DNA from 3 places in the Pseudomonas sp. Marseille-QA0892 genome. Region 2 is predicted to be linked to each of the others. Evidence: riboswitches for the same ligand, from Rfam matches in the RefSeq annotation. Region 2 holds a riboswitch; each other region holds the start of a gene.

The links. A riboswitch is a leader RNA that binds a small molecule or an ion and turns the genes downstream of it on or off. The one in region 2 is predicted to bind cobalamin.
Region 1: another riboswitch for cobalamin. It lies ahead of ACY8D3_RS10705 (ABC transporter substrate-binding protein); the one in region 2 lies ahead of cobG (precorrin-3B synthase).
Region 3: another riboswitch for cobalamin. It lies ahead of cobO (cob(I)yrinic acid a,c-diamide adenosyltransferase); the one in region 2 lies ahead of cobG (precorrin-3B synthase).

The regions. Positions count from the first base shown of each region.
Region 1 covers NZ_CM143104.1:2,316,292-2,326,129, reverse strand. The annotation lists gene ACY8D3_RS10750 (alkyl/aryl-sulfatase) at 1-636, shown strand, start outside; gene ACY8D3_RS10745 (transporter) at 654-1,550, shown strand; gene ACY8D3_RS10740 (DUF1090 domain-containing protein) at 1,662-2,036, shown strand; gene ACY8D3_RS10735 (DMT family transporter) at 2,047-2,952, shown strand; gene ACY8D3_RS10730 (DedA family protein) at 3,174-3,794, opposite strand; gene ACY8D3_RS10725 (GNAT family N-acetyltransferase) at 4,058-4,549, shown strand; gene ACY8D3_RS10720 (pseudoazurin) at 4,740-5,171, opposite strand; gene ACY8D3_RS10715 (ABC transporter ATP-binding protein) at 5,164-5,979, opposite strand; gene ACY8D3_RS10710 (FecCD family ABC transporter permease) at 5,976-7,007, opposite strand; gene ACY8D3_RS10705 (ABC transporter substrate-binding protein) at 7,004-8,011, opposite strand; cobalamin riboswitch at 8,193-8,385, opposite strand; gene ACY8D3_RS10700 (OprD family porin) at 8,459-9,802, opposite strand; gene ACY8D3_RS10695 (ABC transporter ATP-binding protein) at 9,833-9,838, opposite strand, start outside.
Region 2 covers NZ_CM143104.1:2,070,019-2,079,856, forward strand. The annotation lists gene ACY8D3_RS09605 (precorrin-8X methylmutase) at 1-371, opposite strand, end outside; gene cobG (precorrin-3B synthase) at 364-1,707, opposite strand; cobalamin riboswitch at 1,785-1,981, opposite strand; gene cbiE (precorrin-6y C5,15-methyltransferase (decarboxylating) subunit CbiE) at 2,132-3,334, shown strand; gene ACY8D3_RS09620 (cobalt-precorrin-6A reductase) at 3,331-4,059, shown strand; gene ACY8D3_RS09625 (oligosaccharide flippase family protein) at 4,329-5,567, shown strand; gene ACY8D3_RS09630 (amino acid permease) at 5,601-7,001, opposite strand; gene ACY8D3_RS09635 (DUF1883 domain-containing protein) at 7,097-7,399, opposite strand; gene ACY8D3_RS09640 (methyl-accepting chemotaxis protein) at 8,397-9,605, opposite strand; gene ACY8D3_RS09645 (response regulator) at 9,616-9,838, opposite strand, start outside.
Region 3 covers NZ_CM143104.1:719,587-729,424, forward strand. The annotation lists gene ACY8D3_RS03145 (1-acyl-sn-glycerol-3-phosphate acyltransferase) at 1-71, opposite strand, end outside; gene ACY8D3_RS03150 (CPXCG motif-containing cysteine-rich protein) at 176-358, shown strand; gene ACY8D3_RS03155 (putative signal transducing protein) at 358-618, shown strand; gene ACY8D3_RS03160 (SOS response-associated peptidase) at 645-1,259, shown strand; gene ACY8D3_RS03165 (M48 family metallopeptidase) at 1,350-2,165, shown strand; gene ACY8D3_RS03170 (methyltransferase) at 2,292-3,293, opposite strand; gene ACY8D3_RS03175 (2-hydroxyacid dehydrogenase) at 3,325-4,290, opposite strand; cobalamin riboswitch at 4,497-4,697, shown strand; gene cobO (cob(I)yrinic acid a,c-diamide adenosyltransferase) at 4,836-5,444, shown strand; gene ACY8D3_RS03185 (DUF1636 family protein) at 5,441-5,821, shown strand; gene cobW (cobalamin biosynthesis protein CobW) at 5,854-6,918, shown strand; gene cobN (cobaltochelatase subunit CobN) at 6,928-9,838, shown strand, end outside.

The DNA of each region.
Region 1 (9,838 bases), 250 kb from region 2:
CGCTATGTAGAGTTCATGGGGGGCGAGGAGCGCGTCATCAGCATGGCCCAGAAGTCCTACGACGGAGGCGATTACCGCTGGGTGGCGGAAGTCTTGAAGCATGTCGTATTCGCGAATCCGGAATCCCGACTGGGGCGGGAATTGCTCGCCAACGCGTTAGAGCAGATGGGCTACCAAAGCGAGGCCGGAACATGGCGCAACGCGATGCTGATGGGGGCGTCCGAACTTCGTAAAGGTGTGCCTTCGCCAACTTCTACCACGGCCTCGCCGGACACCATCAAAGCCATGACCCTGGACATGTTCTTCGATTACCTGGGCATTCGGCTGAATGGTCCGAAAGCGGCCGAAGCGGGTGATACACGATTGAACTGGGTATTCGAGGACCTGAACGAAACCTACGTGATGACCCTCCGAGCCGGCGCGCTGACGCATCAGAAGCGAGCGGCAGCCGGTGACGCGGATGCGACACTCAGGCTGTCCCGCGCCACGATGGACGAGATCAGCCTCGGTCGTACAACGTTTCAGAAGGCCATAGCCGACAAGGCTATCGTCATCGAAGGCGATTCAGGCGCGGTGGAGAAGCTGTTCGGCAATCTGGACGACTTCCAGAACATGTTCAATATAGTGACGCCCTGACCCTGATGAGGCCGACCATGAGGTCTCACAGACCATCTGCCATCCTGTTGTATTGGTTCGCCGCGCTAGGGGCGGCTGAGGCTTTCGCCGATGGGGCGAGGGATTGGGAAAACGTCCCGGTCGATACCAACATCCTTTTTCTCTATTACACTTACTCGAACACCGAGGCATCGGTTGAGCCCTCGCTGCCGGTAGAGGGCGTATCGGTCAATGCTCATGTGCCCATTCTCCGGTACGCGCGCACGTTCGCGGCGGGCGACAGGGTGGCGGGATTTCAGCTCATCATCCCCTATGGTTTCGTCGATGCGCGGCTGGATGGCACTCGATTCAGGACCTCTACGGACGGCATCGGCGACATCAGCGCTGTATTTCTCGTAAACGTGTTCGGCGCACCCGCACTGACGAAACGCGAATTCCGAAACTGGACACCCGGCCAGTTTCTGACAGCCTCGGTATCCATCACGGCCCCAACCGGTTCTTACGATCAGGATGCGCTGCTCAACGTCGGCAAGAATCGTTGGGCATACAAACCCCAACTGTCCTACGGCGCGCCGTTCGGCGACGGCGGTCTGCTTTCGATCAATGCGAACGTGCAACTCTTCACGGACAATTCGGACGGCCGCAATGGGCGGTTGGAACAAAAGCCGTTGCTCGGGCTTGAAGGGCATCTCAGTCATGACCTGAATGATCGGGCCTGGGCGTCGCTGGACGCGTTCTATGCGTATGGGGGTGAGACGCGTGTGGCTGGCGCGGACAAGCACAACCGCCAGAACACCCTACGATTGGGTATCAGCGGAAGCTACAGCTTTACAACCACAACCGCTGTGAGCGCCGCGGCTACCCGTACGGTCGTAAGAGAAAGCTATACGCCAGTAGGGACGACCTTTTCGATCAATATCAATCATGCCTTCTAGGTCATTCCTGTTTTATTTGCAGCCATAGGCAATTTGAGCCTTCGTAGGCATCTCTGCCACGCATTCTGCTGTCCTATGTTTTTCAGACTCATACCGTTCAGGAGGTCATTCATGAAGCATCTGGTTTATGTAGCGATGGCAATGGCCTTCCCAGGGATAGCCCTCGGCGCTGACAATCCTCGCTGCGCTGAAAAGGTGTCGGTCCTTTCGGAGAAGATCGAGACGGCAAAGGAGGCAGGGCATAGCCATAAGGCGGAGGGAATGACCAAGGCGCTGTCCAGGCTCAGGGCCAATTGCACGGACGCCAGCCTGGCGAAGGAGCAAAGGCAGGCAGTCGCCGAAGCCAAAGCCAAGGTGAGCGAACGGGAAGCTGAGTTGCAAGAGGAAAAAGCGACTGGAGATGCACGTAAGGTCGCCAAGCGCCAAGCAAAATTGGATGAGGCGAAGGCCGAGCTGCGGGAGGCCGAAGCCGATTTGGCGCGCTAGGACTGCAACGGTGCGCAGCTCGCCGACCGATGGGTTATCGTCTGATCTCTCTCTGAGGGCGGTCGGCTACATGGCGCTCGCGGCGCTGTTCATTCCGCTGCTCAACACCGAGGTGAAGTACCTCGGCGCCTTTTACCCCGTGCTGCAGATCCTCTGGTTTCGTTATTTTGGCCATCTCCTGGTGATGCTGATCATCTTCGCACCGCGTCGCGGGGTGTCGGTATTGAGATCGAAAAGCCCATGGCTGCAGACCATCCGTTCGCTCTTGTTCTGCCTGACGTCGTTTGCGGTTTTCTACGCGCTGCAATATGTGCCAATGGCAACCATTGCGGCGATCAGCTTCACCGCGCCGATGATCGTCCTCGCCCTCGCGCCGTTTCTGCTTGGGGAACAGGTTAGCACCTTCAAGGTCGCGGCGGTCACAGCCGGATTCGCGGGTGCGCTGCTGGTGATACAGCCTGGTGGGGAGACGTTTCATCCCGCAGCAATGATCGTGATGTTCAGCGCCGTAACCTCCGCGCTTACTCAAATACTGTCGCGAAAGCTGGCGGGCCTCGATACGCCCGAGACGTCGAATACCTATCTTGTCGTAGCAGGCTTCATCGTCACCAGCCTCAGCTTGCCGTTTTACTGGCAAATGCCCGAGAGCATTCTGCACCTGGCCCTGTTGCTGAGCCTAGGACTCGTGGGTGGGGCAGGGCATTACCTTGTGATGCGGGCGTTCGAACTCGCCCCTGCGCCGTTCCTTGCGCCGTTCAACTACCTCCAGATCGTTGGGGCTGGGGTGTTGGGATATTGGTTCTTTTTGGAAGCGCCGAGTTTCTGGGCATGGGTTGGAACAGCGATCATCATTGGCAGCGGTATGCTCGTTCTGCTCGAGAACCGCGAACACCCGCTATTGGGACGCCGAACATAGCGGCGGCAGTGGCCAATCGTACCGCTTTGCACGTACATGAATCGCCACGCGCTTCGGAGGCCGGATAGTCGCTGATGCCTGGGTTCTTGAGTCGACGCACTCTGCCGACTTTCGGGATGGCCTTCGCCAGCCGCGAAGCGGATTGTTATCGCTGCCTAGCGTAGCGCTTACTGGCTGAAAGGTATCGAAGTTCCAGAGGGATTGGGTTCGATACTTGTCGGCTACTTGCCGTCGCGCCCGCGTCGCTCCTCGACGGTCTGCCGAATGAGGCGGTAAAGATAGATCGCGACCACCAACCCAATGACGATTTTCGAAGCCGGGTCCATATAGGTTGCAACGCGATCATACTCGGCGTGCAGTAGGTAACCGGCGAGTGTCAGCACGCCCGTCCACAGGGCGGAGCCAAGCAGTGTGAAGAGGGTGAATGTCCAGAAGGGCATCCGCGCGATGCCGGCCGGGACCGAAATGAGCGTTCTTATGGCAGGAATGAGTCGCCCGAAGAACACGGCAGCCCTGCCGTGTGCGTGGAACCAGTGTGCGGCCTTGTCCACGTCGTCTTCGGAAAGCGTGAGCCAGCGGCCAAACCGCCTGGTGGCGGCGCGTACGCGCTCTTCGCCGAAAACCCTGCCCGCGTAGTACCACGGCACAGCTCCCAGGTATGAACCCATGGTCCCGGCGACCACAACCAAGAAAAAATTCAGGTCGCCCCGTGCGGCGAGGAAGCCCGCTAAAGGCATGATGGCTTCGGATGGAATGGGCGGGAATACATTTTCCAGCAGCATCAGGCCAAGGATGCCCCAATAGCCACCGCTTTCCAGCCAGCCAATGATGGATTCAAACAAGGCGATAGCCCTCAGGTGATCGAAGACCGTCGTCCCTTCGGGTAGAAACGCGGCGGCCGCGGGACGACTGCCTTAAGAGTGTTTACCACCGACTTGATTCCATGCCTGCAACAATTGATAGCGGTTGCGATAACGGTCATGCGGGAGCGCCTGGTAGGGGGGGCTGAGCGCCAACATGTCGCCTCACGTCGCGACGCGAACGGAGCTGTTGCGTGGTGGACAGGCCTGTTAGGTTACGCAGCCCCGTCCAATGGAAGCGACAGATGAGGATTCGCAAGGGCCAGGCATCCGACTGCGAAACGATCACGCGTTTTGTACAGGATGCCCGGCTGCAGATGTTCGGCGATCGAATCGATCCGAGCGCCATTCCTGGTGATATGCGCCACTTCGACCAGACCTACTGCGAGGGCTCGGGCTGTTTCCTGATCGCGGAGGACAGCGCTGGCACACTGAACGGCTGTATCGCCTGGCGAGCCTATGATCATCGGTTTCCTTCGCTCGATTACAGTGGTCAGGCAGTCGTCGAAGTCGTGCGGCTGTTCGTGGCGCCAGCGATGAGACGTAGAGGGCTTGGCAGTGCGTTGTTTCGCGCACTTCGAGCAGAGGCGCAGGAGGCCTGCATAGACGTCCTTTATCTGCATACCCATCCCTTTCTGGCAGGAGCCGTTCAGTTCTGGGAGCGACAGGGCTTTCGGACGAGGACGGTTGATGAAGACCCTGTCTGGCGGACGATTCACATGGATGCGGAGCTTTGAATAAAGCAGGTTGTTGAGCCCCCGCGACACAGGTGCGGCCCGCTAATTGTGTCATGTAGCTGGAGGGGCGCCGCTTCAAAGGGCCTCTGAGGCCCGTGGTGTGCTGATCGACTGGCGAAGATGCGAGAGCACGTCCTGATTCGTCACTAGCATGCTGGACAGCGAAGCGCCCTAGCAGGTTCGGTGCGCGTCAGTGATCGAACTCGCGTTGAACGATGGCATCAAGCCGCTGCTTCGCGCGCGTCGGTAGGCCCTCTGGAATGGCGGGTGCCGCCATACCCTTTCCGCCGACGCGGATCATCATCACCATGCCCATTGCGCGGTGAGGCGTACACTCGATGCCGTAGACGCCCGGTACGTCGAACGTGGCCTCGATTTCCTCGTTGATCTTGCCTTTGAATGTTGCAGCGCCCTCAGGAACCATACCGGGAATCGAGGCCGCGTTATGGCTGCTATGGGTCGCGATGAACTTGACGGAGTCACCGGCTGCGATGTCGAGGAAGTCCGGTTCATAGACCATGCTGCCGCCGTCGCCCCGGTTCAGCATTTTCACCTCATGGGTCTGAGCAAGGGCCAGCGGCGTTGCCAGTACGGCAATCAAGATGGTGAGCGGTTTAAGCATGTCTCGCATTGTCCTCTTCCGATAGATGTTCCAGGCGTAGCATCCGCGTGCCGTCCAGCGGGTCGACCAACCAGCGCGCTTTCACGCCGAAGGTTTCACGCAGCCGCTCGGGGCTGAGCGCCTCATGCGCAGGACCAAGCGCGACCATGCGGCCTTCGCTCATGACCGCGACGCGATCGCACGTCAGCGCCTGGTTCAGGTCATGCAGCGCCATCACCGTGGTAACCGGCAGGGTGTGCACCAACTCCAACAGTGCCAATTGCTGTCGTATGTCTAAATGGTTTGTGGGCTCGTCCAACAGCAGGATTTGCGGTGTCTGGGTAAGCGCCCGCGCGATATGGACACGCTGACGCTCACCGCCGGAAAGGGTCCGCCATGGCCGCTTTGCCAAATGGGCCAGCGAGACACGCTGCAAGGCCTGCCTGACGATGGCGGCGTCCTCTGCGCCCCAGGGTTGCAGCGCACTGAGCCAGGGTGTCCGGCCCAGTTCGACGGCATCCTGGACGCTGATCGAATCGAGCGTGTCGGCTTGCTGCTCCACGACCGCGACGGCCTGGGCGATCTGCCGGCGGTTGTGGCTTTCCATGTCAGTACCCAGAAGGCTTACGCGGCCTTCATGGGGCGTTGCGATACCCGCGAGCAGCTTGAGCAACGTCGATTTACCGGAGCCGTTCGGCCCGACCACGCCGAGGCGTTCCCCCCGCAAGACTGTGAGGTTGATATCGCGGACCAGCCAGGTGTCCTTCACGCGATACCCGGCGTTCTGGCATTCGAGCACGATGTTGTGAGTCTCAGGTTGCGCACTCATCGCGTGTGCCCTCCACGTATGAGCAGTAGCGCAAAGACGGGCGCACCGATCAGCGCCGTGATCACGCCGATTGGCAGGACCTGTCCCTTGACCAGGATGCGCGAGAGTATGTCAGCGGCGATCAGGAATACCGCGCCCGCGACGATGCTCCACGGCACCAGTCGGGTGTGACGTGGGCCAACCAGCAAACGAACGGCGTGGGGAATCACGAGCCCGACAAAGCCGATCGACCCGACGGTCGAAACCATCACAGCCGTGACGAGCGCCGCACAGGCGATCAGGACGATTCGCGTCTGGCGAACCGAGATGCCGAGCGAGGCGGCAGAATCCGCGCCGAAGGTAAAGGCATCCAGCGCCCGGCGGTACCAGAAGCAGACCAGCGCGCCGATGATCACGGCGGGTATCGCGATCCAGACCGAAGGCCAGCGCACGCCGCTCAGGTTGCCCAGCAGCCAGAACATGATCCCGCGAGCCTGTTCAGCACTGGCGGATTTGGTGATGAGAAACGCCGTCAGCGCATTGAAGAGCTGAGAACCTGCGATGCCCGCCAGGATGATCTGGCTTGAGGCGCCGATGCCGCGTGACGCACGTGCCAGGATCGCTACCAGCCCAAACGCCAACACCGCGCCGCCGAACGCGCCGGCTGACAACGAGACCATGCCACCGCCCACGCCGATGACGGCTACCAGGACGGCGCCCGTGGATGCGCCTGCGGAAATGCCAAGCAGGTAAGGGTCAGCCAGCGCGTTACGAAGCAGCGCCTGCAGGATAAGCCCACACAGCGCCAGGCCGGCTCCGCAGGCGCCGGCGACGATGGCGCGCGGGAGCCGATAGCTCCAGACGATGCCCTCGTCGATCGGGTCCAGCGGGTACCCGGCTTGCCATAGCTTGTTGGCCAGGGTCTGCAGGACGGTCACCGGCCCGATGGACGTTTCGCCAATGGAGATTCCGGCAAGCAGGGCGAGCAGGAGCAGAACCACACTGGCGACTACGCGTACGGAGGTGGATGAAGGCAACGGTTGGCTCATTTGGCGAATGATTCGGCGGCCTCAGCCAATTGGTCCAATCCGTCGAAATAGCGAATGCTGGCCTGCATGGCGTCGGCATCCATGATCACGATGCGATCGTTTTTCACGGCATCCATGTTGCGTGTAACCGGGTCGGATTTCAGGAAGGCGAGCTTCTTCTCGACGTCATCAGCAGGGAAGCGGCGGCGGTCCATACGCGCAATGACGAGAATGTCCGGGTTGGCCTTCGCGATGGTCTCCCAGCCGACGGTGGGCCACTCTTCGTTCGAGTGGATGATGTTCTCGAGGCCAAGCGTGGTGAGCATGGAGTCGGCGACACCCTGGCGTCCTGCGACATACGGGTCCATGTCGATATCGGCGCTGGAGAACCAGAACATCGCCCTGAGCGGTGCGCCTTCATGCGAGGCAACGCGCTTCTTCGCATCGTCCACGCGCTTGCGGTAGCTGTCGATCAGCTCGTTGCCCCTGTCCTGGACGTCGAAGATCCGGGCCAGTTGGTCGACACTCTTGTAAAGGCTTTCGATGCTGAATGTCTGCAGACGGGTGCCGTCGGCGCCGACCAGATTGTCCTTGCCTTCGCAATCCGACGGCAGGATGTAGGTGGGTATGTGCAATTCGTGGAACTGCTCGCGCGTCCCGACGACACCCTGCGGGCCGACCATCCATTCGAACTGAACGGCTACCAGACCCGGCCGTTTGCCGATGACCGACTCAAAGCTCGGGTCGTTGTTGGCCAGGCGTTCGACCTTGGCATTCTGCTCCGCGAATCGTGGCAGTACCGGGTTGAACCACAGGGAGGTGCCCGCTAGCTGCTCGCCGACACCCAGCTCATAGAGCATTTCGGTTCCGGCTTGCCCGATCGTGACGACTTGGGAAGGCGCACGTTCGAAGGTCAGCGTGTGGCCACAGTTATCGATCGACAGCGGGTAGTGGGTCTGCGCAGCCATGGCGGCGCTGGACAGGGAACACGCTGCCATGAGCGCCAGTGAACGTCCCGAAATCATGAAGCGTACTCTCCGAACTGTAGGCATTGCAGGGCAGGGCACGAGTGCACGGTCCATGACGCGCATGACCGAGCGGCATGGTTGCCGGCGGATGCGTCGTCGATACAGATCGGAGCGCGCGGACGAGCGTCCGCACGGTACATCTGAATCCTGGAATGGGCCTCCCGGACACCCCGCCGGTGGTTATTCAAGCAAGCCGGCAGGTCTCCTGACTGACACGTCGTCGGCGTTATCCTGCCTTCCCGGGACTTGCCCAGTGGCTTAGATGGAAACGCCTCGGTGCCTACAGTTGCGGGGGCAGTTCCGTTTACCAGGCTATCGCCTGACGGATTCCCTATTATTTCCTCGCGGAAACCGGCATGGGGATGCTAATTCAATGAGCGGCCAATGGCGACCCGAGATCCCCTGCTCGGGTCAGCCATTTATATGCCGCGGCTGGTCATTCGCTCAGAAACCGCCAGACAGCGGATACTCCACGGCCAGACGGATCTGGTCTGCATCGAGCTCGGCCTGAGCCGTATTGCCCCGGTGGACGTTGTATCGGACCGAGAAGGTCGTGCCTTTTGCTGCACCGTTCTGCACGACATAGCGCGCTTCCAAGTCGCGTTCCCAATGCTTGCCGCCTTTGCCGTAACCCAGGTAAGCGTAGCCGCCGTTCGGGTCGGCGCGGGTGCCATCGATTTGACTGCCGCGGGTATAGGCAGCGCTCAATATCAGCCCTGGGACATCCCATTGCGCCATGTTGAGGTCGTAGCGGGCCTGCCAGGATTTTTCGTTTGGGGCATTGAAGTCGGACAGTTGCACCGCGTTATTGATGAAGATGGCACCACGCGTCACATAGTCGAATGGCGTGTTGCCGTCCACATGCTGGTAGCCGAGCCCGAAACTGTGTGCGCCTTGGGTATAGGTCGGCATCACGCTCCACGTGGTGTTGTCGATGCGACCCGAGAGTGATTTGCCGGTATCCGTCGTGCGGTAAAGGTTGAAGTTGACCGAAACTGACCGGTAATCGTCGATGGGCTGTACGAACGTCCCGCCCAGGTAGTGTTGTTTCCAGGTGTCTTCATAACGCGAGGTGTAGAGGCTGCCCGTCAGGCGCTCGCTCGGGGTGAAAACCACGCCCGCGAGATCGAAGGCATTGCCCTGCCTGCCGTTGGAGTAATTGACCACGAAACCCTGGTCATGGCTGCTGGCATTGCGATCCGTACTTTCTGTGAAATGGCCGCCGACGAGTTTCACCCGGTCGAACTCATTGCTGGTGACGAAGATGCCCGTCGCGGTTTCCGGAAGCAGCCGGCTATCCGAAGAGCTGAATACCGGCGTCTTTACCCGTTGTTCACCCCATGACACGACAGTCGACGAAGCGCGCAGCTTGATCGCGGCGCCCGCGCGGCTGAATTCATCCTTGGGGTGCCCGTCGTTATCGACGCCGAGTAGACGCGCCCTGCCAGCGCGGCCGCCGCCACTGTCGAGCTTCACGCCAAGGTAGGCGTGGGCATCCACGCCGACGCCAATCGTGCCCTGAGTGAAGCCCGATTGCAGGGTGCCCATCAGGCCATACGCCCATTCCTCGGCGTACCCGTTACGTTCCGCGCGTGGCTTGTAGGCATTTCGTGCGCCGCCGTTGCGGCCACCGTTGCGGTAGTCCCGATGGTCGTAGACGGTGCGGTTAAGTACGTTCCAGGTACTGTCCTCGACAAAGCCATTGGCGTTGGACTGGGCCGAATCGGCCAGGGCTACTGGGCTCACCAGTAAGGCGAGGCTAAGGGAGCGAAAGGGAAGGGTGGACATGTCGTTCTCTATTTATAGTCGTACGGGGCGTCAAAT
Region 2 (9,838 bases):
GGCAGCCAGTAATCCAGCGCGACGGCGGAGCGTGTATTGCCCTTTTCCAGCGCCAGTGCTGGTACATCAGGTTCGTTGAGCGTGCAAACAACACGGTTATTTGCGGGCAACCGGGCGCGGGTGACGCCTTCGGCAACCATCCGGGCATCGCACAGGACTGCCGCTCCCGAAGCGAGCGCACGACGCCCCGCCTCGCCGGCACCGGGTGAAAACCGGAGATCCTGTACCACATCGACCATGCCGCATGCATGTATGACGCGAACGGCCAACTTCTCGAGATCAGGCGGAATGGCGCTCAGGTCCGCTTCAGCGCGGATTGTGGCGAATGACTGACGGTAGATTTCCTGGCCGTCGCGGATGTACTCAATCATCGAAAGTCTCGTGGTGATTCATGCACAACCAGTGCGCCGCGGCCCCAATGTCCAGCCCGCTGGCGCGTAGCTGACCGAGGCCGTCCACAGACGGGTCGTGCTGGAAAAGGTCGTATTGGCCGCCGGGCTGGGCGAGCAGCGTATAGGGCTGGCTGCACGCGGACGCGCAGGTCCGCGGGCAGCCGCTGAGGTGGACCGAGGGATGCATGGAATACTGCGAAAGCCGTCTTGCCAGTTGCAGCGCATCCGCCTTGGTATCGGCATGGGCCTTGGCGCACCCAACGCTACCGCTGCAAGCGACGAGGTGTGCGAGCGGCGCATCGGCTGCGGTCACCAACCCAAGCGCTTCCAGTGCCTGCTGGACCTTCGGGGCGTCCTGCTCGTCGATATCGGGCAGCAGCACGCCCTGCCACGGCGTCAGATGCAGCCAGCCACTGCCGTAGATTCCGGCGACATCTGCTAGCGCATCCAGCTGGTCGGCATCAAGCCGTCCAAGGGGCGCCTGAGCCGTGACCATCCGCAGCGTCCCGTCGCGTTGCGGGTAAATTCCCGGTGCCTTCTGAACGGACGAGGACTGAACGTCGTTAGCGCCACACGGCGTCACCGATGCGTCGGCACGGACGGCGGCCAGGAACGCTGGAGCGGTCGGTGACGCCATGAGGTGACGCATACGCGGCTGGTCCTCCGTCGCCGTCGCGACGAAACAGCGAAGGATGTGCGCCACCGTGTCCACCGCAGCAGAAGATGCGACTTCACCTATGGCGCCCTCCCCAACCGCACCAGCAAGCCCTATCTGTAAACGCTGCCCGCCAGGCAATGCACTCAGCCAAATGTCGTGCTCATGGGCTCGGACGGCCATGCCTTCGCCGCCGTCTACCTGAATGGCAAACTTCGCGGGAAGACCTCGGAAAGCCGGATATTCCTGCAGAAGCAGCAACAGTGCTTCGGCCAGGGCCGTGACATCCAGCGACGCGTAAGGATCGCGACCCGCCGAAGGACTTACGAGTACGTTTCGTACATCATCGGCATCGGGATGGCGGGGCCCTAGGCCTGCATCTATCAACGTCGCCGCCAGTGCATCGCCTGCGTCAGCCCAAACACCGCGTATTTGAAGATTGCTGCGATTGGTGATCTCCAGCACACCGCTAGCATATCGGCGCGCGGCTCCGCTGACGGCATGCGCCTGGTCAGCGGTAATGCGCCCCAGAGCCAGCTTCACTCGGCAGATCCCGCCGTCCTTCGCAGACACGATGCGCGACAGTCCAGGGCAAGCCGAAGGGCGCCGGAGCACGGGTCGATGGGTCGAGCTGGAAGGGTTCACAGTTAGCATCCGCATGAATGACGCGGCAGCCGGACCGAGACGCCCGCTAGGGGACGTCACTGGCATCGGTACACCCCGCCCGATGTTGGCGCTCACGTACAGCGTCACCGGCAGGTCTCCTGGCTGGCAGGTCTACATCGCTTCCGGCCTTCCCGATATTCAGTGGCCTTGCTGGAGCGACTCGCTGCTTACAGTTGCGGGGGCAGCCACGGCTGAGGCATGGCCTTTCCGTGTTCCCTCTTCGGCCCTTCGTAGCGGCTCGACGCAGGCCGAAATCGCCAATCATGGGGCTGCCGTCATCGAAGCGGCCCCTATGCTGGCGTTTGCAACCTCGCGCGCTCGGCCATGTACTACGGCGGGCACCGGTGAAGGCGGTATTATGACGGCTTTGCCCACGGTCGCAACTCGCGGGGCGCCGGGCGGATTGTTTGGAGCGTGCATGGCCAGGTGGTTGACAGTAATCGGAATCGGAGAGAACGGCTATGAGGGGCTCGGCAAGCAGGCGCGACGCGCGCTTTTGACGGCCGCTCATATTATCGGCGCACCTCGCCAGCTGGAGCTTTTGCCACATTGCCTTAAAGCGTCACGCCAGCCGTGGCCCAGCCCTTTCACACTGGAGCCTGTATGGGCACGACGTGGCGAGCCAACGTGCGTGCTGGCAAGCGGCGATCCCATGCTGTTCGGCGTCGGCGCAAGCCTGGGCCGGCAGGTCGAACCGCATGAGTGGACTGTCCTTCCAGCGCCTTCGTCCTTCTCTCTGGCAGCAGCCCGTCTGGGTTGGCCGCTGCAGGATGTCGAGCTCCTTAGCGTGGTAGCCCGCCCTGCCAGCGGCGTGAACCGATATCTGCACGAAGGACGGCGGCTACTGGTGCTGTCCCAAGACGGTCAGAGTCCGGCGCAGTTGGCCGACTTGCTACGCCAGGCCGGCTTTGGCGCAAGCCGACTCTGGGTGCTTGAGCACCTTGGGGGGCCACTCGAACGCATGACCGACGGCATCGCACGGGATTGGCCCAACCATGTGCACGCCGCGCTGAATGTCGTGGCAATCGAATGCCGGTGTGAAACAGCTTTGAAGGGCTATCCGCTGACCGCTGGCCTTCCTGATGAGTCATTCGAGAACGACGGCCAGCTGACCAAGCGGGACATTCGGGCGCTCACGCTCTCGCGCCTAGCCCCGCGCCCTCAAGAACTGTTGTGGGATGTCGGTGCAGGGTGCGGTTCGATCGGCATCGAATGGATGCGAAGCCACCCGTCGTGCCGAGCCGTGGCAATCGAAGCGAATGCCACCCGCCAGGCCATGATCCTGTCGAATCGCGATACGCTCGGCGTGCCGTCCCTTTCGCTTATCGCTGGCCGCGCGCCCGAAGCGCTCGAAGGGCTCGAACCACCCGACGCGATCTTCGTCGGCGGCGGGGTTACCGTACCTGGCATGCTCGACGCCTGCTGGACAGCACTGAAGCCAGGCGGCCGCCTGGTCGCAAATGCGGTCACGCTACAGAGCGAAGCCGAACTTGTGCGCTGGCGGGAAACGCACGGTGGCGAGTTAATCCGGATGCAGCTCGCGCATGCCAAGCCACTCGGTGGTTTCGATACCTGGCGTAGCGCCCTACCCATTACGCTGCTCTGCGTTGCCAAGCCATGACGGGCCGTACCCTTTTGCTCGGTGGCGTTGCAGATGCGCTTTGGCTGGCGCGCCATCTCGGGCCGGACGACGTCTACAGCCTGGCCGGCCTTGGGCGTATACCGGAAGGCCTGCCTTGCCAGGTTCGCATAGGTGGGTTTGGCGGCGCGGACGGGCTCGCTGCGTACCTGCGCGGAGCAGAGATAGATCTTGTGATAGACGCGACACACCCCTATGCAGCCCGGATCAGCGCCAACGCAGTCCTCGCCTCTAATGTAGTCGGCATACCCTGCTGGTCACTTCGCCGGCCTGCCTGGGAGCGAGTGGATGGCGACAACTGGATCGACGTCAATGATTGGGACGGCATCATCGGTGCGCTCGAGCCTTTTGAAAGGCCGCTTTTCACAATCGGCCGCGAACCATTGGCACACCTGAACACCATCCCACCCCATCAGCACTGGACGGTCAGGTTGCTGGATCCGCAGCCGGAGGCGCACCGGGTGAGCTTCATTGCGACAAGGGGGCCCTTCCATGTCGAGGACGAAAGGGCCCTGTTCGAGAGCGCACAGTTTGATGTGGTCGTCAGCAAGAACAGCGGTGGCGAAGCGACCGCGGCGAAGCTGGCTGTCGCTCGCGAGATGAGTCTGCCCGTAATCATGGTACGGCGACCATCTATAATTTCGCCCACGCGCGCGTTCTATACGCGGGAAGCACTGCTTGAAAACCTTCCTCAACGTGTTCTTTAAGCGCAAATGCTGTCAGTGAACCCGGTTCCCTTAACCGACTTTAATTTTCAGATTAGTGATGCAGTTCACACATGGAAAATTTGAGATTTGAAGTTTGCTGGCACCAGCACATCATCCACACCACGAACCGTCCGGTTCGCTTACCGACCCTTCCTGGGTCGGTAGAAGTACCCGATTTTCAAACTGCTTGCCCTCTCGTCGCCCGGCGTCCGTAGCCCGTGCGTGAAGCTGTGCACGCCTTTCTGCCCTGCGATTTTCCGGATGCAGCTATGAAGAAGCTCAACGAATTATCCAAAATCGTTTTCGTCGTCGTACCCATGGCACTGCAACCCGTGCTGGCGTTCGTGCTGCTTGTGCTCGTTGCCCACATGGCACCTCAGGAAGCCTATGGCGCGTTGGCCCTCAGCATGGTGATGATGACGTTCCTGGTGGGCTTCGCAGACCTGGGTCTACGCGACTTTCTGCTTAGCCGCCCCGCGATCGAAGCCGGACTCTCCAAGGGTGAAAACCTCGTCTATCCATCCGTGACGGGCTTCATCACGCTGGCGTCGATCATTCTTTACTACCTGCATGTGCATGCGCCAGGCATGGCACCACACCTCTTTGTAGCGTTGCTGCCAGAAGCCCTGGCGCTTGCCGTACTGCAGCGGGCACTGTTCTTTCACTACCAGACCCAGGATCGTCTGGTGGGCTTTTCTACCGTCGATGCGTTGTTCAAATCCGCGCCCTTTCTGATCAAGATCCTGCTGTTCTGGCGCACCGGGGACCTGGTGGGCTCCGTTCTGGCCGGCTCGGTCCTGACCCTGCTGCTTTACGCAGGTTGGTTCTACAATAACTGCGTCCGCCCTGGGACCTTCTTCTCTAAGAGCGCAAGCTACAAAAGCGCGCTGACGGCCATGGCCGCACGCTGGGGCGCCTGGCTGCCTTTCACCCTATCTTTCCTGTCGTTCTTCCTGTACTTCGGGTTCGATCGGATCCTGGTGGAGGCAATCCTGGGTGCCGAGCCTCTGGCTATCTATGCCGCGGCCTGTTCTTTCATCACCATCGGGCAGATCGTCGTGCAGGGCTTCTGGTCGCTCTATATGCCGAAGATATCTCGCGGCAACATTGAAGCAACGCAAGGAAAGTTCGTGATGTTCGGCTTCGGCCTCTCGCTCGCGATGGTGATCGGCTACCAGGTCTTCGCCGGATTCTTCTTCCACCTCCTGTACCCGGAGAGCTATGCCCAGGCGGCCGACCTGCTGAGCATCATGTCGCTCTACTTCATTTTCCGACTGGTCAACGTCGTGTTCGAGATGTACTGGGTCGCGAAGAATCGCTATAGCCTGTTCGTGAAGGTGCGGATCGCCTGCGGCCTGCTCAGCATTGCACTGAACTACCTGTTCCTGGGTCATTACGGCCTGATGGCACCTGCGATCGTGCTGGTTGCCTGTGAAATGCTCATTACGCTGTTCCTGTTAGCGCATGAGTTCAAAGGCTCGCGTACTACGCTCATTGCATCGCCCTGAGGGCGATGCAATGGTCAACCCGACTGTACCGACTCAGTCGGTCAGGTTCTCGAGCTTGGCGTGACGTCGCGAATAACCGAAGTACACGGCCAGACCGATCACCAGCCAGATTCCGAACGCAACCCAGGTTTCGATCGCCAGATTGAGCATCAGGATGATGCAGATAATCATGGAAACCGGGCCCAGGATCATGGGCATTGGCACTTTGAATGCCCGCGGCAATCCCGGTTGGGTACGACGCAGGACCGGAATGGCAAGCGAGATGATGGTAAAGGCGAGCAAGGTGCCCATGTTGATCAGCTCTGCCAACGCGCTCAACGGCACCGTTGCAGCCAGCAGCGCAGACAACGTACCGAGTGTCCAGGTCGAGCCCACCGGCACCTGACGTTCGTTGATCTTTGACATCCACGCTGGCATTAGACCGTCACGCGACATGGCGAACACAACACGTGTCAGGCCATAACCCATGACCAGAATGACCGTCATCATGCCGGTCACGGCAGCCAAGCTAACCAAACCGGCCAACCAGTCGATACCCGCCCGCTGGAATACCAGCGCGATAGGGTCTTCGATACCCTTGAAATCGGCGAAAGGAACGATGCCCGTGGCAACGGTCGCAACGAGTGCGTAGAGGACGGCACAAATCAGCAACGATCCAATAAGGCCAATGGGCAAGTCGCGCTGCGGCTGGCGAACTTCTTCTGCCGCTGAAGACACGGCGTCGAAACCAAGGAAGGCGAAGAAAACCAATGCAGCTGCGCTGACGATCCCGGAAATACCGAACGGCGCATAAGGTTGCAGATTGTCGGGTTTGACGTAGAACAGCCCAACTGCGATCACCAAGAATACAACTGCAATCTTCACGGCTACCAAAACATTGTTGACGCGCTTGGATTCGCGAATGCCCATCGACAGGATTGCCGTGATGAACATCATGATCGCGAACGCCGGCAGATTGAATAGCGTCACGTCGCCATTTGCATTGGTGCCGGGTGCTGCTGTGAGCGCTACCGGAAGATGCAGACCGAAACCACCGATCAACGATTGAAAGTAGCCTGACCAGCCCACTGAAACGGCTGCGGTGGCGAGGCCGTATTCCGCGATAAGGCTCCAGCCCACAATCCAAGCAACCAGTTCACCGAGCGTCGCGTAGCTATAGGTGTAACCGGACCCGGCTACAGGAATCATCGATGCGAACTCGGCGTAGCACAACGCCGCGAGCGCGCACGCTGTCGCGGCGAGTATGAACGAGACTGCCAACGCAGGCCCCGCTTGCAGCGCAGCGACCCCGGTCAGCACGAAAATGCCCGTCCCTACCATCGCGCCCAACCCCAACATGACCAGGTCAGTCGCGCCCAAAACCTTGCGCAGTTCGGAATGCTGCGCACCCGCACCACTCATCAACTCCACTTTCTTCTTGCGGAAGAGACTCATCAATCAACCTCGAAAAACGACAACTGGACGTTCTGCCGGGTCCATGGCAGCACGCGCTACGCGAACCGATACGCGTCGCGCTTCCAACGGGTGGTTTACTTCAGGTGCGACTCGGACCGGCGCACAATACGAATGGAATGCTTGAAGGTAGGCTTGCGCGTCACGCTGACAGCGCGCCGGCTGACAGTATCGATGGTGATGTTCCAGAAACCGGTACTGGGCACCTTTATCCGCGCTGGAAAGCGGTCGAACGCACCGCCATGGTAGGTATGCCTGCCACCATTTTTGAACGAGCGGAAATTCGCATCGTTCATAAGTCGGATGTTGCAGGTCTGCGAGCATTCGATGACGACAAGGTCATCCTCGTTGAGATGCTCACGCTGGTGAATGAATTTCATGATGACTCCCGAAAAATCGCAGGGCGAACGATAGTGGCACGAGCCAGGTTAGTCGACCCATTCCTGCCTATTGGCGTGGTAAAAGACCGTGAATTGAGGCCGAGCTGCTTCGTAGCGGAGGCCGTACACCTAACAGTGCTCTTCGGTGGCCGTAGACCAGATAGGGATGATCAGCCTCGACGGGTGTCGGACTGCACCAATCTTGGACGGCCATGCAGGAGCGAGTCATTGCGTACGCATGGGATGTATCGCGTTGCTCGAAGGTCGCGAACGTAGATAGCGTATGCTTTTCTAAGGGTAGCGGGAGCGCTATCGGTTCCGAGTCAGTGGCCGTACACAAAGAGCCACTGAGCTTCCGCTCAAACCAGCCGTTTCTGCGAGCCGCAACGGCATGAGCAGACAATGGGTGGAGTCAGGCAGGGGTTGGTCACCTCAGCCAAACGCTACGGCGCCACCTTCGGATAGGCTCCCCCCGAGTAACGAGAGGCTGTGCATTGCATAACGAACAGCGTAGCAAGGCTCCCGCCCGTGGCGACCGTTGAAAACGCAGCCCATGAACCGCCAGGCACCTGGGAAGGGCTCAATGACCTTTCGGCCAAAAAGCGCTTGGACATAGGATCATCAACGCGGAACGCGTGGCTCTGTTAATCCTGCTACGAGCCCTCGCGCTCGATTGCCTTGAGGTGGAAACGGTCGCGTGCGCTCTGGCCGAATTGCTAAACCGTAGGACACGACGTCAAGCACCGTACCCGCGCGTTGCCTTTTTGAATAGCCGTGCCCTAGCTCGCTATTGCGACAAGCGGTCACGTGACAATGCCTACCAAGACCTAACGAGCTGGCACCGTCAACAACATACTTTTCGCGTTGTGCCCGCAGCGCCGGCTCGTGAAGCTAGCCCGATGTGGGACCGGCATGCCCTTCACATTGTTTTTCGGAGGTGGAGCGCAGGCATTCGCTTAACCCTTGGTGGCTTTATGCTACCCGCTGAGGTTCCGATTTAGAACAACTCGATTGCTGCGCCCTCGACGGGGAGCTTTCCGCTCCGACCGGTTTCCTCAAGATGCCCGCGTAGCTGACCATAGGTCACGTAACGGGCCAAGTGCTCCTGCATCCGCTCCTCCAAATCGGGTAGCGCGTCGGTCCCGGCAAATGCCGGTTGGAGGAGCGCTTGGCTATAAGCGTCCATGACTTCGCTCAGCGTATCGAGTGTCTCAGCGCTCTGAGTCAGTCTCTGCCGCAGGGAGTCTTGGAACTGCAGGCTGCCTAGAACGCCCAGTACGTCTTGGTTGATCCGATCGCTTAGGCTCATGGCGTTACCGACCATGCCATTCAGGCATTCCGAAGCTGTTCCTAAATGAGCGACCATGGTATTGAGCTGTTCACCTACCTGATCCAAACCGCTCTTCGATAGGAAGTCGTCCTGCCGATCCTGTGCTGCGGCCGACTCGGTTTCGAACCGCCCTGCCAGCGCCTGGACAGTATTGGCGATTGAATCCGCAGCTTCTGCCGTGCGTGAGGATAGGTTCCGGACCTCAGAGGCTACAACCGCAAAACCGCGCCCCGACTCCCCCGCCCTGGCTGCCTCTATGGCCGCGTTCAAGGCAAGCAGGTTTGTCTGCTTCGCGATGTCGCCAATAAGTGCAATGAGCGGTGCGGTTGCTTTTACCTCTTCATACAACGTGTTCATCCGCCGGATATCCGCTGACAGGCTTTCCCGACGCTCTTTCTCGAAGCTGGCAAGCGTGGCGAGCATCAGTGCATTGCGTTTGGCCTGGGCGTCGGCCTCGGTGGATAGAAGCATTGCACAGCGGGCTTCGGTCTCGATCGCATCGCAAAGCTGACGCGTTGTTCCGTGGATGCTGTTCAGTCGCTCTATGGCTGACATCACCTGCCGCTCGGTGTCATCGGTAACATCAGCCAAGTTTCGCTGGAGAACGCGGGCGAAGGCCGGCACAGCTCCTGTGGCGGTGGCTGTGCGATCTAGAAGCCCATCGGCGATCGCAGGCGTGGTTTGCGGGCCAGCAGCGACAGTGTTGTCCTTCGAGAACCGCAGCGCTGCGGCGAGCGGTAGGCTGACAGCCGCCGCCACCGCAACTGCGCCAAGCGTTGGCATTGTGCTTAGCCAGCCAGCCCAGGCAGGCGCACTGATGCCGAGCCCTGCAACTGCAATGGGGAGACCCGCGGTCGAGAACGCTATGAAGTTCATGACAGCCTCTTTAAGCGCCTGGCAGCACTTGCTTAATGACCTTCAGAAGGTCGGCGGGCCCGATTGGCTTCACCAGCCACCCCGTCGCACCGTTTTTTTTCGCCTCATCCCGTTTGGCCTGCTGGCTCTCGGTGGTAAGCGCGAGAATAGGGGTAAATCGCATTCCTGGGAGAGCCCGCGCCTTGCCGATCAGTTCCAGTCCGCCCATGTTAGGCATGTTGATGTCCGTGATG
Region 3 (9,838 bases), 1.4 Mb from region 2:
TCGAGCAGCCGGTTGATGACGCCGGCAACTTCATTGTCGCCGTAGGGTCGGATGGCTTCGAATTCGCCCATCGTATTCTCTGTAATGAATTGGGTTGCTGTCGCCTAGCGTCCGCGTGCACCGCGGTCAGCGCGTAACCGGCGATTATATTCGAACTGATCACTGAGGTCCGCCCATGCTGGAAACGCAGGAATATGAGTGTCCCTACTGTGGCGAGCCCGTCGAGGCGGTGCTCGATTTGTCGGCAGGCGATCAGCAATACATCGAGGACTGTTCTGTCTGCTGTCGACCCATCGTGCTCGACATGCATACGGATGGGCAGGAGTGGACGCTCAATGTACGGCGCGAGGACGACTGATGCGACGTGTTTATGAGCCTCGTGATCTGCTCGAAGCGGAAATGCTGATCGGCATGCTCGACGGGGAGGGTATAGAGGTTCACTTATCGGGTCGACATCTGATTGGCGCGGTCGGTGAGCTTCCGATCGCCGGGTTGCTGGGTCTGCATGTGGCCGACGAGGATGCTGAGCGGGCGCGCCAGCTCATCGACACGTACAATGCGGCCGAACCTCAGCAGGGTGAAGAGCCGGACAGCTACCCTGGCGAATTGATCTGCTGAGCCATTCGATAGACCGGATTTTTCATATGTGTGGTCGCTACGCCCTGTTTCGTTGGGATGCCGCTTTCGCGGCGTTGCCAGGATTTCCCACCGGGCTCGACCCGCACTGGAATCTGGCGCCGGGTGCCCAGGTCGTTCTGCTTCGGGCGAACGGCGAAGGTCGCGAGCTTCTCATGGCGCGGTGGGGGCTGACTCCGCCCTGGATCACCGACTTCTCCCGGACGCCTGCGCACGCCAGGGCGGAAACGGTCGAAGACCAGCCGATGTTTCGAGAGGCCTTTCGTCTGCGCCGCGGCCTGATGCCAGCCAATGGGTTCTACGAGTGGCGCGGCGTGCGCAAGCGCCCGTTCTGGATCTCATCAGACCAGCGAATGCTCTACATGGCTGCGCTCTGGGAGTGCTACCCCGCGCACGGTCAGGACTATCACAGTGTTGCCGTGATCACCCGACCCGCAGCGTCGCTGCGCCGTCCTATCCTGCTTGACCCCACCGGTGCGCGGGACTGGATGGATCCAGCAACTACGGTCGAGCGGCTGCGTGAGCTATTGGCAGCGCCAGGGTTGCCATTGCGTGAGCGTGCCCTGGCGACGTTCGTCAACGATCCGCGTTTGGATGCGCCTGAGTGCCTGACCCCGGCATGAAGTGCGTAGCGCTACCCACACTCATCCACTGCTACTTGTAAACGGTATCGGCGTTGTTAGCATACGGCGCATCGACCACGGAGAGGCGTCATGATCAAAACACGTTCCCTTTCAGCACTCGCTGCAGCACTGGTACTGGCCGGCTGTCAGGCCGTCAATACCACCAGCGGCGGGGCTGTGGGGGTGGACCGTAAGCAGTACATGTTCAGCATGCTGTCCACCGAACAAGTCAACCAGATGTATGCGCAGTCCTACCAGCAAACGCTGTCCGAGGCGTCGAAGCAGAACGCGCTCGACAAGAGCAGCGCAACGGCCAAGCGTATCCAGGCCGTCGGCAAACGTTTGATTCCGCAGGCTACCGCCTTTCGACCTGATGCGGCGCAGTGGGACTGGGAAGTCTCGGTCATCAAGAGCGACGATCTCAATGCCAACTGCGGCCCAGGCGGCAAGATCATCTTCTTCACGGGTCTGGTTGATAAGCTGAAACTGACCGACGATGAAATTGCAGCCGTAATGGGGCACGAGATCGCGCATGCCCTCCGTGAGCACGGCCGCGAGGCCATGTCCAAGGCCTATGGGGTACAAATGGCGACGCAACTGGGGGCGGCGTTTGGCTTGGGCGACGGCAGCCTCCAGCTGGCCAATACCGGCGTCGAATACCTGATGACCCTGCCCAACAGCCGCGCGAACGAGAACGAGGCTGACCTGATCGGTCTGGAGCTGTCGGCCCGTGCGGGTTACAACCCGAACGCTGCGTTGACGCTGTGGGACAAGATGTCGAAAGCCAACGAGGGCTCGGCGCCCCCTGAGTTCATGAGTACGCACCCTTCGTCTGGGGCGCGTATCCAGTCCCTGCAGGCAGCGATACCGAAAGTCATGCCGCTGTACGAGCAGGCTCGCAAGTAAGGCTGACCCGCACGCCGCGGCAAGCGGGCCCTTCAAAAGGCCATGGATCCAGCCATGGCCTTTTTGCATTCAGGTTCGGCTGCTCGGCGAGCAACGAAGATCCGTGGGCGACGGATGAAGACGGACTTAGCCGCTTACCGCCTTGTAGATGCGAAATCCGTCCCGCTCCGCCAGCGTACTGCAGGGCCCAAGGTGCTGTTCGATCAGCGGGGGATAGGCCAGGAAGCTATTGGCCACGATGCGAAGCTCGCCATGTGCATTCAAGTGAGCGCGTGCCTGGCGTAGCAAGTCTTCACTTGCACGGTAACTGGTGTGCACTCCCTGATGAAAAGGCGGGTTGCTCACGATTGCGGCAAGGTCGCGCGGTGCCGCCGCGATGCCGTCCCCCGCAATCACCTCGGCTTCCAGGCCATTGGCCGCCAGCGTCAGCCGGCTGGCCTGCAGGGCGAAGGCGTCTACGTCGAGCAGGCTGACCTGGCTATCCTCATAGCGTCGCTTAAGCCAGCTACCGACGATACCGGCACCGCACCCGAAGTCGAGAAAATGGCCCTGTGGCAGGGCATCCAGATGTTCGAGCAACAGCTGGGTGCCGCGATCCAGCCGGCCGTGCGCGAATACGCCAGGCAGGCTGATAACGGTCAGGGCACCATCCTGCGTCGGCACCTCGAACCGTTGCGCCAGCGCATCCAGCGCTGGCGGCTGGGGCGGGGTATCGACCCGGACCTGCCAGAGCTGACAGTGCCGGGCATTATCGACCTTCGACGGCGTTCCGAATGCCGCGAGCTGTTTCGACACGCGTTCGATGCCGCCCCGCTTTTCGCCAACCACGTATAGGCGCTTGCCTTCGAGCCGGCTGGCGAGGGCCGCCATCAGGTATTCACCGAGTTCGCGTGATTTGGGCAAAAACAGCACCGCACCGTCGCTGTCCCCAAGAGGCAGTTCGGTCCCGAAAACGCAGCGGCCATCGAAGCGTTCTGTTAGATACCGGTGATCACCAGCGTGCCAGGACCAGCCCTGTGCCAGCGGGAGTCGAGCGAGCAGGTCGTCGGCGGGAAGGCCGGCAAGCAGAAGGGGGCCGTTGGCGAACAGTTCGACCTGTCGCAGCAGCACTTCGCTTCGAGCGTCCATCGATACTCCTGAAAGATAAAAGCGGCGAAGCTTAACCGACCGTTCGTAGCGGGGCACCTGCCTTGAAGGCATTCGTGTTTTCCGCAAGTTGAGCCACGATACGCTGGCGTGCCTCGCGACTTCCCCAGGCGCTATGTGGCGTGATGATCAGGTTTGGTATGTCGGGCGCCAGGAGCGGATTTCCGTTGCGCGGCGGTTCTTCGGTAAGCACATCGACGCCCGCGCCACCGAGGTGCCCATTGCGAAGTGCGTCGACGAGCGCATCTTCGTTCACAAGCCCGCCGCGGCCGGCATTGATGAGGAAGGCGCCTGGCTTCATCGCGGCGAGCTGCTGCGCTCCGATGAGATTCCGGGTCTGTTCGGTCAGCGGGCAGTGGAGCGACAGGGCATCTACTTGAGGCAGCAGCTCTTCCAGCGCAATACGGCCCTCAGTCGCCGGGCGTCCGGGCAACTGTCCGATCAGGATGCGCATGCCGAAGGCTTCTGCCAGGCGAGCCACGGCGCTGCCGAGTTCGCCATGCCCCAAGATTCCCAGGGTCTTGCCAGACAGTTCGAGGATGGGAAAGTCCAGGAAGCAGAACTGCTCGGCCTTCTGCCAGCGGCCGCCGCGCACGGCATCGTGGTAGTCCGTCAGGCGCGTCGCCAGAGCAAGCAGTAGCATCAGCGTGTGCTGAGCAACGGACGGTGTGCCGTAGCCCTGGCAGTTGCAGACGGTAATGCCCAACGACATGGCCTTTTGGACGTCCACGTTGTTGGTGCCCGTGGCGGCGACCAGGACCAGTTTCAATGAGGGTGCCGAAGCCAGCGCGTCAGCATCGAGCCTTACCTTGTTGGTGATGACGATTTCCGCATCTCGAATACGCTCGGCAACCTGCTCGGGCGTGGTTTTTTCGTGAAGCGTGAGCGAATCGCACACCTCTCTCAGTGGAGACATATCGAGATCACCCAGATCAAGGGAAGGGTGGTCGAGAAAGACGGCGCGGTACTGTTCGCTCATGAGGCGGGTCCTGTGTTGTTATCGGGTCTTGGGCGTATCGCGAGCGGAGGTAGCAGACGCCCCTACGCTGCGGTGATTTCCCATCCTATACGAGAAGGGCCGCCAACTGAGCCCTCCGAGCCGCGCGGCGGGTGCAATTGCCCGCCCAACCTGAGTCCGGTAACCTGCCGGCTCGACCAGGTGCCTCCATGGCTCGACGCTCGTTTTCCATGCTTCATGGGCCGGGCTGCCAGACGAGGTGAAACGGGAAGTCCGGTACGGCCAAGGCCTATCCCGGCGCAGCCCCCGCTGCTGTAATGCCCCGCGCCCTGCCAGGTGCCGCAGGCTCGCTGACGCCACTGGAAACGGGAAGGCGCGAGCAATGCGAGTGGGTGAGCCAGAAGACCGGCCTGATCGATCAGTATGGTGTACCTCGGGGTGTGGGTACCGGGCTTGATCTGGCTGATTTCAGCCAAGACGTCCTGTCGTGTTGGCGCGTTGCGCCGACACTCCCCGAGCGTGCCCGAACGTTTTGCCCTCAAGGGGCCTTGCAACCGGAGCCGCAGATGATCGACGAAGAAAAGAAGCAGAACCACGCCGAGCGTATGAAGCGCAAGAAGGCGGTCGTCGACGCGGGCATGGAAAAGGCCCAGATCGAGCGTGGCATCTTCGTGCTCATCACCGGTAACGGCAAAGGCAAGAGCACTTCGGCCTTCGGGACGCTCTATCGGGCGCTCGGGCACGGCCACAAGGCAGGCGTCGTTCAGTTCATCAAGGGCGTACAACGCTCAGGTGAGGTGGTCTACCTGCACCAGCAGGCACCGCATGTACATTTCCATCAGATGGCAACCGGCTTTACCTGGGATACCCAGGACTGGGACAAGGACAAGGCCGCAGCGGATGAAGCCTGGACCCACGCAGCGCGGATGCTGAGCGACGAGACGCTCGATCTCGTCGTGCTCGATGAGCTGACCTACATGCTCAAGTACAACTACCTCGACCTCGCCATGGTCCTGGAGGCGCTGCGCAATCGGCCTTACCGGCAGACGGTGATCGTCACGGGCCGCGCCGCCAAGCCCGAGCTGGTCGAGCTGGCCGATACCGTCAGTGAGATACGCGACGTCAAGCACGCCTATCGAGCGGGTGTAAAAGGGCAGGCCGGAGTCGACTTTTGAACGCTGAACACGACACCGTCGCGCACCGCGCGACCCTGATTGTCTGTGAAACGTGCGGTCAGGATGGCGCTGATGAGCCCCGCAAGGGCGAGCGGTTCGCAAGCACGCTCGAAGCGCTCGGCGCTGACGCGAACCTCACGATCCAGCGTACCCGTTGCCTGATGGCGTGCCAGCGGCACTGTACTGCTGCATTGCGCGCGCCCGGGAAGATTACCTACGTGCTGGGAGGATTCTCCCCAGATCAGGCAGCCGCCGAAGCGCTGCTCGACTACGCCGGTAAATACGCCGGTTCCGAGACGGGGCAGGTCCCGTTTCGCACATGGCCTGCCGGCATCAAAGGCAAATTCATCGCGCGCATCCCCGCGCTAGATGCCTGATTTCTCCAGTCTCTTATTCTCAGGATCCATCAATGAACAGCACGAGCAAGATACCGGTCACCATTGTCACCGGCTTCCTTGGGAGCGGCAAAACCACGTTGTTGCGCCACATCCTCGATAACGCCAACGGGCGTCGTATCGCCGTTATCGTCAATGAATTCGGCGAGCTCGGAATCGATGGTGACATCCTGCGCGGCTGCGGTATTGGGTGTGATGAGGAGGGCACCGAGCAGGCTGGTCAGCTCTATGAACTGTCCAATGGCTGCATGTGCTGCACCGTGCAGGAAGAGTTCTACCCGGTTATGCAGGAGCTCATCCAGCGGCGTGCCGACATCGATCACATCCTGATCGAGACCAGCGGCCTCGCACTGCCGAAGCCGCTCGTGCAGGCATTCCACTGGCCCGAAATCAAGAACGCCTGCACGGTTGACGCGGTGGTGACGCTCGTGGATACACCCGCGGCGGCTGCCGGCCAGTTCGCGGCTAACCCGCAAGCCGTGGATGCGCAGCGTCGGGCCGACCCGAACCTGGATCACGAGTCGCCTCTGCATGAGCTGTTCGAAGACCAGCTAGTCGCTGCCGACCTGGTGGTGCTAAGCAAGACCGACCTCGTCGAGCCCGCGGCGGTAGAGCAAGTGACGGCCCTTGTGCGGGCAGAGGTACCGCCTCAGGTCAAGATCATTGCCAGCGATGCGGGGCGTTTGGACCTGGACCTGATCCTCGGTTTGTCGCGTGCCTCGGAAGACACCATCCACTTGCGTAAGGGCCATCACGACCACGGCGACGATGAGCCACACGATCATGATCATGACCTGTTCGATTCGGTCGTCGTCAATCTGGGGACCGTCGACCGCGACCGCTTGATGGGCATCCTCGAAACGCTCGTGCGCGAACACACCATCTATCGAATCAAAGGCTTCGTCGCGTTGCCGGGCAAACCGATGCGGCTCGTTGTTCACGGTGTCGGGCAGCGCTTCGACAGCTACTTCGACCGCCGCTGGAATGCAGACGAAACGCCAAATACCTACCTCGTCCTGATCGGCCGGGACCTCGACGGCGCCACCTTGCAAGAGGCGCTTGCCGCCGCAACCGCCTGAGGACTCGCCATGCACATGCTGTCAGCCATGCCGGGCGGGTACGTCGACGAGAGCGGCGCGACCATCACGCGCCTCGACCAGACGCCGGGTGACATCGTTATCCTGAGCGCGGCTGACACGACGCTGGCCCTGCTGGCATCGGCGCACCCTCGAGCGACCGATTCTGAAGCCGCGTATCCCGAGGTTCGACTCGCCAATCTCGTTTACCTGCGTCAGAACGCTTCGGTCGATCTTTATATCGATGAAGTGCTCCAGCATGCCAAGGTGATCGTGATCGACCATCTTGGCGGCGAAAGCTACTGGCCATACGGTACCGAACAGGTGGTTGCGCTTTGCCGGCGCAAGGGTATCGTCCTGGCCATGTTCTCTGGCGATATGGCCGAAGATCCGAACCTCACCTCGCTGAGCACGGCTGACGCCGAGGTCTGCCATACGTTGTGGCGCTATCTCCGAGAGGGCGGTGCGAGTAACGCGGCATCGCTCTACGCCTACCTGGGCGCCCTGTATTTCGACATGCCGTGCGTGGCCGCGCCGCCTGCGGCCCTGCCGCCGATCTCGATTCATCATCCATTGCATCAGCCAGCCTCGGTATCGGACTGGCACGATCGCTGGCATCCCGGCGCGCCCTGTGTGGCTGTGTTGTTCTATCGCTCCCATCTGCAGGCTGGCAATACGCGCGTTTTTGACGAGCTGTGCGAGCAGCTTCTGTCACAAGGCTTGAACCCTCTCCCGATCGCGCTGCTTTCGCTCAAGGACAAGGTGTGCCTGACGACGCTCAGGCACCTGTGTGCAGAGCACTGCGTCGCGGTCATTCTCAACAGTACCGCTTTCGCGCATTCGGCGATCGACGATCCAGGCGACCATGCCCTGGTGGGCGATATCCCGGTACTTCAGGTGATGCTGTCCAGCGGTAACCAGGAAGGCTGGATGGCCGACCCACATGGCTTGCAACCGCGCGACATGGCCATGCAGGTCGCGCTACCGGAAGTTGACGGGCGCATCATCAGCCGGGCGTTCAGCTTCAAGGGGCTGGGCCGCCGTAGCGGGCTGACGCAGTGCGATGTGGTCGAGTATCACGGCCACACGGAGCGGATGGCGTTCGTCGCCGAGCTGACCCGCCGCTGGGCCCGGTTACGGGAGCTGCCCAATGCCGAGAAGCGCCTTGCCCTGATCCTGGCCAACTATCCGACCCGTGAAGGCAGGCTCGGGAATGGTGTGGGCCTTGATACGCCGGCTTCGGTCATCAACATCCTTCGTCGCCTGCAGACTGAAGGCTATCGAGTGGATGATGTCCCGGAAGACGGCGAGCAGCTCATGGCCGCACTCCGCCAGGGAATCACCAATGACCCGGATCAATGGGCCATTCGCCCCGCCCGACAGAGCCTGTCGATGGGAGACTATCGCGCGTTCTTTGCGACGTTGCCGGCTGAGAGTCAGCAGGCCGTAATCGATCGCTGGGGGATGCCGGAGCAGGATCCCATGCTGCGGCAGGGCCGCTTCATGCTCGCGGGGCTGCGGATGGGCTCAGTGTTCGTTGGCATCCAGCCCGCGCGCGGCTACAACCTCGATGAAATGGCCAATTATCATGATCCGGATCTGGTGCCGCCGCATCATTACCTGGCCTTTTACGCCTGGTTGCGCACGGTCTGGGCGTGCGATGCCATCGTTCATGTGGGAAAGCACGGCAACCTCGAGTGGCTGCCAGGCAAGAGTGTCGCCCTGAGCCAGACCTGCTGGCCGGACCTGATCTTCGGCCCCATGCCGCACCTATACCCCTTCATCGTCAACGATCCGGGGGAGGGAACCCAGGCCAAACGCCGCACGCAGGCGGTTATCATCGATCACCTCATGCCGCCGCTGACGCGCGCCGAAAGTTACGGGCCGACTCGCGATCTCGAGCGATTGATCGACGAATTCTACGATGCGCTGACACTCGACCCGCGCCGAGCAGGGCTACTGCGCAAGCAAATCCTGGCGCTGATCGTGACGAACAACCTTCACGAAGACCTCGGCATGCCGCCGCCGGCGACCGAAGAGGATGAACAGCACCTGCTCAATCGCACGGATACGTATCTTTGCGAATTGAAGGAAAGCCAGATTCGGGATGGCCTGCATGTGTTTGGCGAGTCGCCAGCCGGGCGGCTCGAACGCGATACGCTACTGGCGTTGGCCCGTTACGGCGTGGGAGATGGGAAGAGCGGAAATGCAGGACTGGTACGTGCGCTCGCGCAGGACCTGCTGCCAGCGGACGCTTTCGATCCATCCGAAGGGGAATGGGGTGAGCCGTGGCTCGGCGCACGGCCAGCGGTGCTTACACGTGTGAGTAGCGCGCCGTGGCGCAGTCGCGGCGATACCCGGGAGCGGCTGGAATTGCTCGCGCTTGAGCTGCTTGCGCATCGATTGGATGAGGTCAGGACAGACGATGGCCCGTTCGCGTCGTCCGACGTGGACGCGCTTATCTGCGAGCTGCCGACGGTAGCTGCGGTACTTCGGCGGGTGGATGCTTCGCTTCGGCCTCGGCTGAGTGCCTGTGGCCCGCAAGAGCTTCTGCAGCTTTGTCGTGGGTTGGAAGGGCGGTTCGTTCCGCCTGGGCCCAGTGGCGCCCCGACGCGGGGCCGCCCTGATGTGTTGCCGACGGGACGGAATTTTTTCTCGGTCGATACTCGGACCATTCCTACACCCACCGCCTGGACGCTTGGCGAAAAGTCAGCCGCCTTGCTCGTCGAGCGTTACATGCAGGACAACGGCGACTACCCCTCCAGCCTCGGGCTTTCGGTATGGGGTACTGCGACGATGCGGACCGGCGGTGATGACATTGCGCAAGCGTTCGCGCTGCTGGGTGTGCGTCCCAAGTGGGCGGAAGGCAGTCATCGCGTCACTGATTTCGAGGTCATTCCCGTCCCGAACCTTGGGCGTCCGC